DNA from 3 places in the Mesorhizobium sp. HAY1-8B genome. Region 3 is predicted to be linked to each of the others. Evidence: predicted binding sites of a transcription regulator. Region 3 holds the regulator's gene; each other region holds the start of a gene.
The links. Region 3 encodes PhoB, which activates phosphate uptake and scavenging genes when phosphate is short. Its sites were predicted from a motif close to TGTCATNNANCTGTCAT; they were not measured.
Positions count from the first base shown of each region.

Region 1: the regulator PhoB is predicted to act here: its motif matches at 2,063-2,079, upstream of AC1VON_RS06200 (DUF1045 domain-containing protein).
Region 2: the regulator PhoB is predicted to act here: its motif matches at 1,825-1,841, upstream of AC1VON_RS21905 (PhoX family protein).

Region 1 covers NZ_CP200321.1:1,239,789-1,243,061, reverse strand. The annotation lists gene iolE (myo-inosose-2 dehydratase) at 1-887, shown strand, start outside; gene AC1VON_RS06210 (DUF3329 domain-containing protein) at 931-1,149, shown strand; gene iolB (5-deoxy-glucuronate isomerase) at 1,153-1,965, shown strand; gene AC1VON_RS06200 (DUF1045 domain-containing protein) at 2,119-2,826, shown strand; gene AC1VON_RS06195 (alpha-D-ribose 1-methylphosphonate 5-triphosphate diphosphatase) at 2,863-3,273, shown strand, end outside.
Region 2 covers NZ_CP200321.1:4,568,018-4,571,290, forward strand. The annotation lists gene urtA (urea ABC transporter substrate-binding protein) at 1-1,059, opposite strand, end outside; gene AC1VON_RS21900 (hypothetical protein) at 1,373-1,780, shown strand; gene AC1VON_RS21905 (PhoX family protein) at 1,897-3,273, shown strand, end outside.
Region 3 covers NZ_CP200321.1:286,397-289,669, forward strand. The annotation lists gene AC1VON_RS01395 (ROK family protein) at 1-434, shown strand, start outside; gene AC1VON_RS01400 (hypothetical protein) at 589-789, shown strand; gene phoB (phosphate regulon transcriptional regulator PhoB) at 798-1,487, opposite strand; gene phoU (phosphate signaling complex protein PhoU) at 1,609-2,316, opposite strand; gene pstB (phosphate ABC transporter ATP-binding protein PstB) at 2,343-3,146, opposite strand; gene pstA (phosphate ABC transporter permease PstA) at 3,143-3,273, opposite strand, start outside.

The DNA.
Region 1 (3,273 bases), 950 kb from region 3:
CGTGGTGGAACGACGATCTTGCGGAACTGAGTGATGACGTGTCGCTGGAGGAGTGCCTGCGCCAGTCGCGTTCGGCCGGCTTCACCGGCATGGAAATGGGCCGGCGTTTTCCCAACGACCCCGCCGTCATGCTGCCGATCCTGAAGGCAGCCGACGTGACGCTGTGCGGCGGCTGGTTTTCCGGAACGCTGGTCGATGAGGAGATGGGCAAGAACAAGGACCGCATCCAGCCGATGATCGACCTGTTCAAGGCGGTCAATGCGCCTTGCATCGTCTATGGCGAGGTCGGCCGCTCGATCCAGGGCGACCGTTCGAAGCCGCTCGCCACCAAGCCGAAACTCACCAGTGACGAAATGAAGGCCTATGGAAGGCGCCTGACCGAATTCGGCGAATGGTGCGCCGAGCAAGGCATGCCGCTTTCCTATCACCACCACATGGCGGCGGTGGTCGAGACCGAGCCGGAACTCGATGCCTTCATGCGCCATTCCGGCGAAGGCATTCCGCTGTTGCTGGATGCGGGACATCTGGCCTTTGCCGGCGGCGACGTGCTGCGCGCCATCGACAACCACCACAAGCGCATCAGCCATGTCCATGTGAAGGATGTGCGCATGGACGTGATCGACAAGCTCGACCGCACGAAACAGTCCTTCCTAGACGCCGTGGCGCTCGGCGCCTTCACCGTGCCGGGCGATGGCTCGCTCGATTTCGGCGCCATCGTGCAGCGCTTCGCCGACCATGGCTATGAGGGCTGGTTCGTGGTCGAGGCCGAGCAGGACCCGAAGAAGAACCCGCCGCTCAAGATGGCGCAGGTCGGCCACAAGGAGCTGATGCGGGTGATGACGGCCGCCGGCTACACGGTGGAGACCCAGGGTTTTCCGAATGCCTGACGCGATGGGTTCACGGCGAGCCAGGTTGCTGTAGATTGGCCCGATGAAAGATTCCGAGCACCCCTTCTTCCGGCCCTTGTGGCGGCGTGTTGCCGTCGTCGCGGTCTGCGTCATCTGGTCGATCATCGAGTTCGCCACCGGCACGCCGTTCTGGGGCGTCCTCGCGCTCGGCTTCGCCGGCTATGGCGTCTGGCAGTTTTTTTATCTGTACAAGCCGGCCGAGGAGAACAAGGCGACGGCCGAGCCCGAACCGAAGGAGTAAGGCATGTCGAAGCTGCTCGTGAAGGCGGACAAGGGCCATGGCCGCATCGCCCATGTGACGCCGAAAAGCGCTGGCTGGACCTATGTCGGCTTCGACCTGCATCGGATGAAACCAGGCGAAAGCGCCTCGGGAAAGACGGACGATCGCGAGGTCTGCCTGGTGTTCGTCACCGGCAAGGGTGCCGCGAAAGCCGGTGGCAAGGATCTTGGCCTGCTCGGGGAACGCATGTCACCCTTCGAAGGCAAGCCGTGGTCGGTCTATATTCCCGAGGGATCGGACTGGTCGGTAACGGCCGATACCGAGTTGGAACTCGCGGTGTGCTCGGCGCCCGGCCTTGGTGGCGGCCTGCCGGTTCGGGTGATCGGGCCGGACGATCTCGGCCAGGAGGTGCGCGGCAAGGGCACCAACACGCGTTACGTCACCAACATCCTGCCGGAAGGCAAGCCGGCGGACTCGCTGCTGGTGGTCGAGGTCATCACGCCCGGCGGCCATACGTCGAGCTACCCGCCGCACAAGCACGACCAGGACAATCTGCCTGATGAATCCTATCTCGAGGAAACCTACTATCACCGCCTCAACCCGCCGCAGGGCTTTGCCTTCCAGCGCGTCTACACCGACGCCGACAAGAACGGCCATCGCGCGCTGGACGAAGCCATGGCGATCGAGGATGGCGATGTCGTGCTGGTGCCCAAGGGTTATCACCCCTGCGCCGCCTGCCATGGCTACGATCTCTACTATCTCAACGTCATGGCCGGGCCGAAGCGGACGTGGAAATTCCACAATGCCCCGGAGCACGAATGGTTGATGAAGACCTGATCGTTGCGGTGGCGCCGGCTGAAGTTGTTGGTCCAGCTTGAAAAAATCGTCGGCTAAGGACCGCCTGGCTCGATTTGCCTTCGAAAACCCTTCAAAGCTTCGTCAATCCGTCATGGAAATCACCTATGGCAACGGATCTGACGAGGACTTCCCATGCGTTATGCCATCTATTTCACTCCCCGGCAGGACGAACCGCTGGCGCGGATTGCCGCCAATTGGCTGGGCCGCGACCCGTTCGGCGCGGCGACAAGGCCGGTTGAGGCCGTGGCTGATCTGGCGGCGGCGGAAGTTGCCTTCCACACCGCTTCGGCCCGCCGCTATGGCTTCCACGCGACGCTGAAAGCGCCCTTCCGCCTTGCGGCCAACGAGAGCGAGACCTCGCTGCGCGCGGGGCTCGACCATTTTGCCGAGGCGACGCCGGTGGTGACGATACCGCGGCTCGTCGTCAGTCAGATCGACAGCTTCTTCGCGCTGGTTCCTGAGGGACCGTTGCCTTCGCTCAACCGCTTCGCCGACGAGGTCGTGCGCGACTTCGACCGCTTTCGCGCGCCACTGACCGAGGCCGAGATCGAGCGGCGCAGCCCCGATTCGCTGAAGCCGACCGAGTTCCGCAATCTCTGCCAGTGGGGCTACCCCTATGTCTTCGAGACCTTTCGCTTCCACATGACGCTGTCGGGTCGGGTCGGGCCACAGGAAAGCCCTCGTCTTCGCCTAGCAATCGACAGCCTGTTCGCCGAAGTGCTGCAACAACCTGTGCTGGTGGACGCGCTGACGCTGTTTGTCGAAACCGAACCCGGGGCGCCGTTCATGGTGCTTTCCCAGCACGCACTGGGACGCCGACCGGCCAGAAAAATCGCCTGAACAATTCCGGCCCCAGATGATCAAGGACTGCCCAAAATGACCGCCGAGACCGTTCTTTCCAACGCCCGTATCGTGCTTGCCGACGAGATCGTCGAGGGGTCGCTGGTGCTGCGCGACGGCTTCATCGCCGGCATCGATGCCGGTGCTGCCCGCACCGGCGAGGACATGGGCGGCGACTATGTCATTCCAGGGCTGGTCGAACTGCACACCGACCATCTCGAGGGGCATTACGCACCACGGCCGAAGGTACGCTGGAACCCGATCGCCGCGGTGCTTGCCCATGACGCGCAGGTGGCGACGGCCGGCATCACCACCGTGCTCGACGCCTTGCGCGTCGGCATGGACGAGGACGCCGATCTCACCTTGGCCGATATCCGCAAGCTGGCCGATGCAATCGAGGACAGCGTCGCGCAGGACCGTCTGCGCGCCGATCATTTCCTGCATCTG
Region 2 (3,273 bases), 4.3 Mb from region 3:
CGAAACACCGATCATGGCGTCGATGACCTTGTCCGGATCGGTGGTACCGGCCTTCTCGACCGCCTTCACCCACATGTTGAAGCCGATATAGTGGGCTTCCATCGGGTCGTTGGTGGTGCGCTTGTCGTTCTTGATGAACTTGTGCCAGTCGGCGATGAACTTCTTGTTTTCGGGCGTGTCGACGCTCTCGAAATAGTTCCAGGCGGCGAGATGGCCGACCAGCGGCGCGGTGTCGAGACCGGCCAGTTCTTCCTCGCCCACCGAGAAGGCCATGACCGGGATGTCCTCGGCCTTGATGCCCTGGTTGCCGAGTTCCTTGTAGAACGGCACGTTGGCGTCACCATTGACGGTCGAGACGACGGCGGTCTTCTTGCCGGCCGAGCCGAACTTCTTGATCGCCGAGACTTCGGTCTGCCAGTCGGAGAAACCGAATGGCGTGTAGTTGACCATGATGTCTTCGGCCGCGACGCCCTTCGACTTCAGGTAGGCTTCGAGGATCTTGTTGGTGGTGCGCGGATAGACGTAGTCGGTGCCTTCCAGCACCCAGCGCTTCACTGAGCCGCCATCCTCGCTCATCAGGTAGTCGACCGCCGGAATGGCCTGCTGGTTCGGCGCGGCACCGGTATAGAACACGTTACGCTCGCTCTCCTCGCCCTCATACTGGACGGGATAGAACAGGATGTTGTCGAGTTCGGAGAACACCGGCAGCACCGATTTGCGCGACACCGAGGTCCAGCAGCCGAACACCGCCGCGACCTTGTCCTTCGAAATCAGCTCGCGTGCCTTCTCGGCGAACAGCGGCCAGTTGGACGCCGGATCGACGACAACGGCTTCAAGCTTCTTGCCGAGCAGGCCGCCCTTGGCGTTCTGCTCGTCGATGAGCATCAGCATGGCATCCTTCAGCGTCGTCTCCGAAATCGCCATGGTCCCCGACAGCGAATGGAGAATGCCGACCTTGATCGTGTCGTCCGCCGCCTTGGCGGGAGCCGACATCAACAGACCAGCGGCGACCACGCTTGCCGAGAACATTTTTGTTATTGTCGAGAAATTACCCCTCATACGGAAGACTCCCAAGCTGGTTGATTGCACCGCACCAATACAATGCAACCCCCATGCCAACCGCTGCCTGGACGCCAAAAAACGGCAAATAGACGAATATTATCAGATCGTTATTATATTAGGCGGAACAAACAAAGGAGAGCCGGTTAAAAATTGGTTGAGGGAAATTTGCGCAACGCACAAGGCATCTGCCTAATTTTCGCTCAATTCGACCAAATGCCTAGATTTTGATCGCAGCATACCGCGCGTGGACGACAAATGTTGCGATACAGCGCAAAAATGGGGCAAGCTCGCGTCTCAACCGAGCGACGCCATGGCATCCCTGATTTCACGCATTTCTATCGGCATAGTGCTTCTGTCCACGGCAACCGGGGCCGCAAGGGCCGATTTCAGCGACGGCAAGATGCCTGATGGCACCTATCACTGCGAAGTCTACCTGCTCGGCATGTTCCTCAACCTCGGCGACATCACCATCAAGGGCAATGTCTACACTGGTCCGGTCACCTTCGGGGCCGCCCAGCAGGGGTACAACTACCAGATGGATGCAAACGGCGTGATCTCCTGGCTGGGACCGCTCGGTGGCTATACGGCTGGCGGCAACTCGCTGTCGCTGACCCAGGCAACGCTGGACGGCCAGAGCCCGCCCTCCTTCGACATCATCATGAAGCAGCCCGATGGTGCCTTCACGGCATCGACCTGCACCAAGGCAGACAATCCGTAGGCCTCGCCTTGGCGGGCGCGGCCTGCAGGCTCCCCGCCCTCTCATGTCATCTGGATGTTGCCGAAGCTGGATAGGCAGCGGTGCGCCGTCACCCATCCACATCGAGAGGCAGACACATGGCCAACTTCCCGTTTTCATCCTCCCCTGTCATTCGCGAAATCATCGCCGAGCGCGTCTCGCGCCGTACGCTCCTAAAAGGCGGCCTCGCTTCCGGCGCGCTGATCGCCGGCGGCAGCTTTGTCGGCTCGTTGTTCGCCGGCGAAACGCATGCCGCCGCGCTTTCCACGCTGGGCTTTCCCGAACTGAAGCGGGTCTATGACAAGACCCATGCCGCCGCCGAAGGCTATGAAACAACAATCGTCGCACGCTGGGGCGATCCGCTCGTCGCCGGTCTCCCGGATTTCGACGGCAACACGGTCGCGGCCGCCGAACAGGAAAAGCGTTTCGGCTACAATTGCGATTACATCGCCTTCCTGCCGTTGCCCAAGGGCTCGGTGAACTCCGATCACGGCCTGCTTTGCGTCAACAACGAATACATCTCGCCCAATGTCATGTTTCCCGGCATGACCGAGGATGACGCCGGCAAGACGATGAGCAAGGAGCAGGTCGATCTCGGCCTTGCGGCGATGGGCCACTCGATCGTCGAGGTCATGTTCAAGGACGGCAAGTGGCAAACCGTCGAGGACAGTCCGCTCAATCGCCGCATCACGGCCAACACCGAGATGACCGTTTCCGGGCCGGCAGCCGGCCACGCGCTGCTCAGGACGTCCGCCGACGCGACCGGCACGAAGGTGCTCGGCACCAGCTACAATTGCAGCGGCGGCTTTACCCCCTGGGGCACCGTGCTGACTTGCGAGGAAGGCGTCTCCGACCTGTTCGGCGGCGATCCGAAGAAGGCACCGACCGCTGACATTCTCGACCGCTATGGCTTTGATGGCTCCGACATCTACGGCCGTGGCCGTTTCCATGACCGTTTCAACATCGACAAGGAGCCGAACGAGCCGAACCGCTTCGACTGGGTGGTCGAGATCGACCCTTATGATCCCCAATCGAAGCCGGTGAAGCGCACGGCCCTTGGCCGCATGTCGCATGAGGCCTCCACGGTCGTCCTCAACAAGGACGGCCGCATCGTCGTCTACATGGGCGACGACGACTATTTCGAATACATGTACCGCTACGTCTCGAACAAGGCTTACGACAAGGCGAACCCGGCTTCCGGCAACGGCCTTCTGGACGATGGCGTGCTCTCGGTCGCCCGTTACGACGCCGATGGCTCGCTGACATGGCTGCCGCTGGTTCATGGTCAGGGCAAGCTCACCGCCGAGAACGGCTTCGCCGACCAGGCCGAGGTGCTGTTGAAGACACGGCTGGCGGCGGACGCGCTCGGCGCGACCCCGATGGACCGGCCGGAGGACATCGAGACCAATCCGGTCACCGGCCGCGTCTACGCCGTCATGACCAAGAACAAGAAGCGAGACGAATCCAAGGTCAAT
Region 3 (3,273 bases):
ACTACGCCATCTGGCGCAATGCCAGGCAGCTTGGCGAGGACACCGAACCGGTCGCCGACGTCAGCGACACGCAGATGCGGGCACTGGCGACGACGGCACGGGAACGGGCCGGGCCCGAGCGCGAAGCCTATCGCAAGGCCGGCGAAGCACTGGGTTATGGCCTCGGCAGCCTGTTCGCGCTGATCGATCCCGCACCCGTGGCCATGGTCGGCGTCAGCGCCGCCGCCTTCGACCTGATCGAGCCGGCATTGCGCGAGGCGATCGCCCAGACCGCCGGCGGCCAGCACTCGAAATCGATTTCGTTCGACACCGAACCGAACGAACTCCCCCTGATCCGCGAGGGCTGCGCCATGCGCGCACTGACCTTCGTCGATCAGGAGATCTTCGCGCCGGGCGTGCAGGCAAGAGGGAGTGCTGGAAAGAGCGTTGCCTGAAACCCGCGCGGAACCCCTTGGACTTCTGGAAAGGCACGGCCGGGCGCCGTGACTGCGCGTCTCAACCGCTTGACTGAGCGTCCCAAGCCATCGACGGCTTCGGCAATCGCGACATCCATGCCGTGTGATCGGAGCGACGCCGACGCAGGAGACAGTGGAAAGTTCGACACCGGTGCAGATGCGCAAACCCGACAGCACGCTCGACATGGCAACGGCACGGCGAATTGAATGGCCATTTCCGCGAGGCGAGGAATGTTTCGCCACGTGGACTTCCGTTGTCGCGGCATCATCTTTGCTGGTATTCGCGGGCGTATTGATGTTTGCCGTTATTATCTTTCGCACTCGCGCCGGCTGAGCGCTCCTTTAATCCTCGCGGATCGCGTAGCCTGCCCCACGGATGGTGCGGATGACGTCGGGCATGCGGCCATTGTTGACCGCCTTGCGCAGGCGGCCGACATGCACGTCCACGGTGCGTTCGTCGATATAAATCGTCTCACCCCAGACATTGTCGAGCAACTGGCTGCGCGAGAACACGCGGCCGGGATGGCGCATCATGAATTCCAGAAGGCGGAATTCGGTCGGCCCGAGCCGGATCTCGCTCTTCTTGCGGTAGACCCGATGCGATTCACGGTCGAGCACGATGTCGCCGACCTTGAGCACGCTGGACAGCACTTCGGGCTTGGCGCGGCGCAGCAGCGCCTTGACGCGCGCCATGAATTCCGGCGTCGAGAACGGCTTGACCAGATAATCGTCGGCACCGGTCGAAAGGCCACGCACGCGGTCGCTCTCCTCGCCGCGCGCCGTCAGCATGATGATCGGCAGCCGTTCGGTCTCGGGCCGCATTCTTAGCCGGCGACAGAGTTCGATACCGGACACCGCCGGCACCATCCAGTCGAGCACCAGAAGATCGGGCACGTTTTCCTGCAGCCGGATTTCGGCTTCATCGCCGCGGGTTACCACCTCGACCTGATAGCCTTCCGATTCCAGATTGTAGCGGAGGAGCACGCCGAGCGGCTCCTCGTCCTCCACCACCATGATGCGTGGTGCGATCATTGACTGGTCACCTCTAAAGCAATCCCGGGAAAAATATGTAACGGTTTTCCATCCTGAATTGCGTGAAACAAAGAGATAGAGCGGTTCGGCGTTTCCGCGAAACGATGAACCGCTCCAACGCTCAAGCCGCCGGCGCCGACATCGCCGTCTCGTCCTGTTTGGGGCGGTTGGCGGGCAGTTGCGTGCCGGTCAGGACATAGTACGCGTTCTCGGCGATGTTGGTCACATGGTCGCCGATGCGTTCGAGATTCTTGGCGCAGAACAACAGATGCGTGCAAGCGGTGATGTTGCGCGGATCCTCCATCATGTAGGTCAGCAGCTCGCGGAACACCGAGGTGTATTTGACGTCGATGCGTTCGTCGTCGGCGCGCAGCTTCGCAAGCGCGGCGGCATCGCGCGCCGCATACTCCTCGATCACGCCCTGCACCTGGATCAGCACCAGCTGCGCCATGGCGTCGATGGAATGCGACAGGTCGCGCGGCGTTGCGGTGAGACCGACGGTGCCGACGCGCTTGGCGATGTTCTTGGCAAGGTCGCCAATGCGTTCGAGGTCGCCAGCCATGCGGATCGACCCGACGACATGGCGCAGATCGTCTGCCATCGGCTGGCGCTTGGCGATCAGCGTGATGGCGCGATCGTCGAGTTCGCGCTGGCGCGCATCCATGATGGCGTCGTCGGAAACCACGCGCTGTGCCAGCGCGTTGTCGGAATTCAGCAGTGCCTTGGTGGCGCCGCCGACCATCGAGCCGGCGAGATCGCCCATGTCGCTGATCAGCCTGCTGATCTGTCCGAGATCCTCGTCGAAGGCTGCGACTGTGTGTTCGGCCATGATCCTGGTCCTCGTAATGCGTGCGATCAGCCGAAGCGGCCGGTGATGTAGTCTTGCGTGCGCTTCTCGCGAGGCGACGTGAAGATCTTCTCGGTGCGGTCGAACTCGACCAGTTCGCCCAGATACATGAAGGCGGTCTGCTTCGAGACGCGCGCCGCCTGCTGCATGTTGTGGGTGACGATGACGATCGTGTAGTCGGCCTGCAGCTCGTCGATCAGTTCCTCGATCTTGGCGGTCGACAGCGGATCGAGCGCGGAGGCCGGCTCATCGAGCAGGATGACCTCCGGCTTCACCGCCACCGTGCGGGCGATGCACAGCCGCTGCTGCTGGCCGCCCGACAGGCTGAGGCCGCTGGCATTGAGCTTGTCCTTGACCTCGGTCCACAAAGCGGCGCGCTTCAGCGCCTGCTCGACACGGCCGTCCATCTCGGCCTTGCTGATCTTCTCATAGAGCCTGACGCCAAAGGCGATGTTCTCGTAGATCGACATCGGGAACGGCGTCGGCTTCTGGAACACCATGCCGATCTTGGTGCGCAGCAGGTTGAGGTCCTGCGAGCGGTCGAGAATGTTCTGGCCGTCGAGCAGCACCTGGCCCTCGGCGGTCTGCTTGGGGTAGAGTTCGTAGATGCGGTTGAAGACGCGCAGCAGCGTCGACTTTCCGCAGCCGGAAGGGCCGATGAAGGCGGTGACGCTGCGCTCAGGCAGCGACAGCGTGATATCCTTCAGCGCCTTCGATTGGCCGTAGTAGAAGTTGAGGTTCTTGACCTCGATCTTGGCCTTGGCCGCCGCCTCGGCGGCGATCGTCATGTCTGGAGACAACATCTGGCTCATTTGTCCTCTCTGCGTCCGGTCAGGCTGCGCGCAAAGATGCTGAGCGCGAGAACCGTCAATGTGATTATGAGTGCGCCGGTCCAGGCCAGCTGCTGCCATTCCTCGTAGGGACTGAGAGCGAACTGGA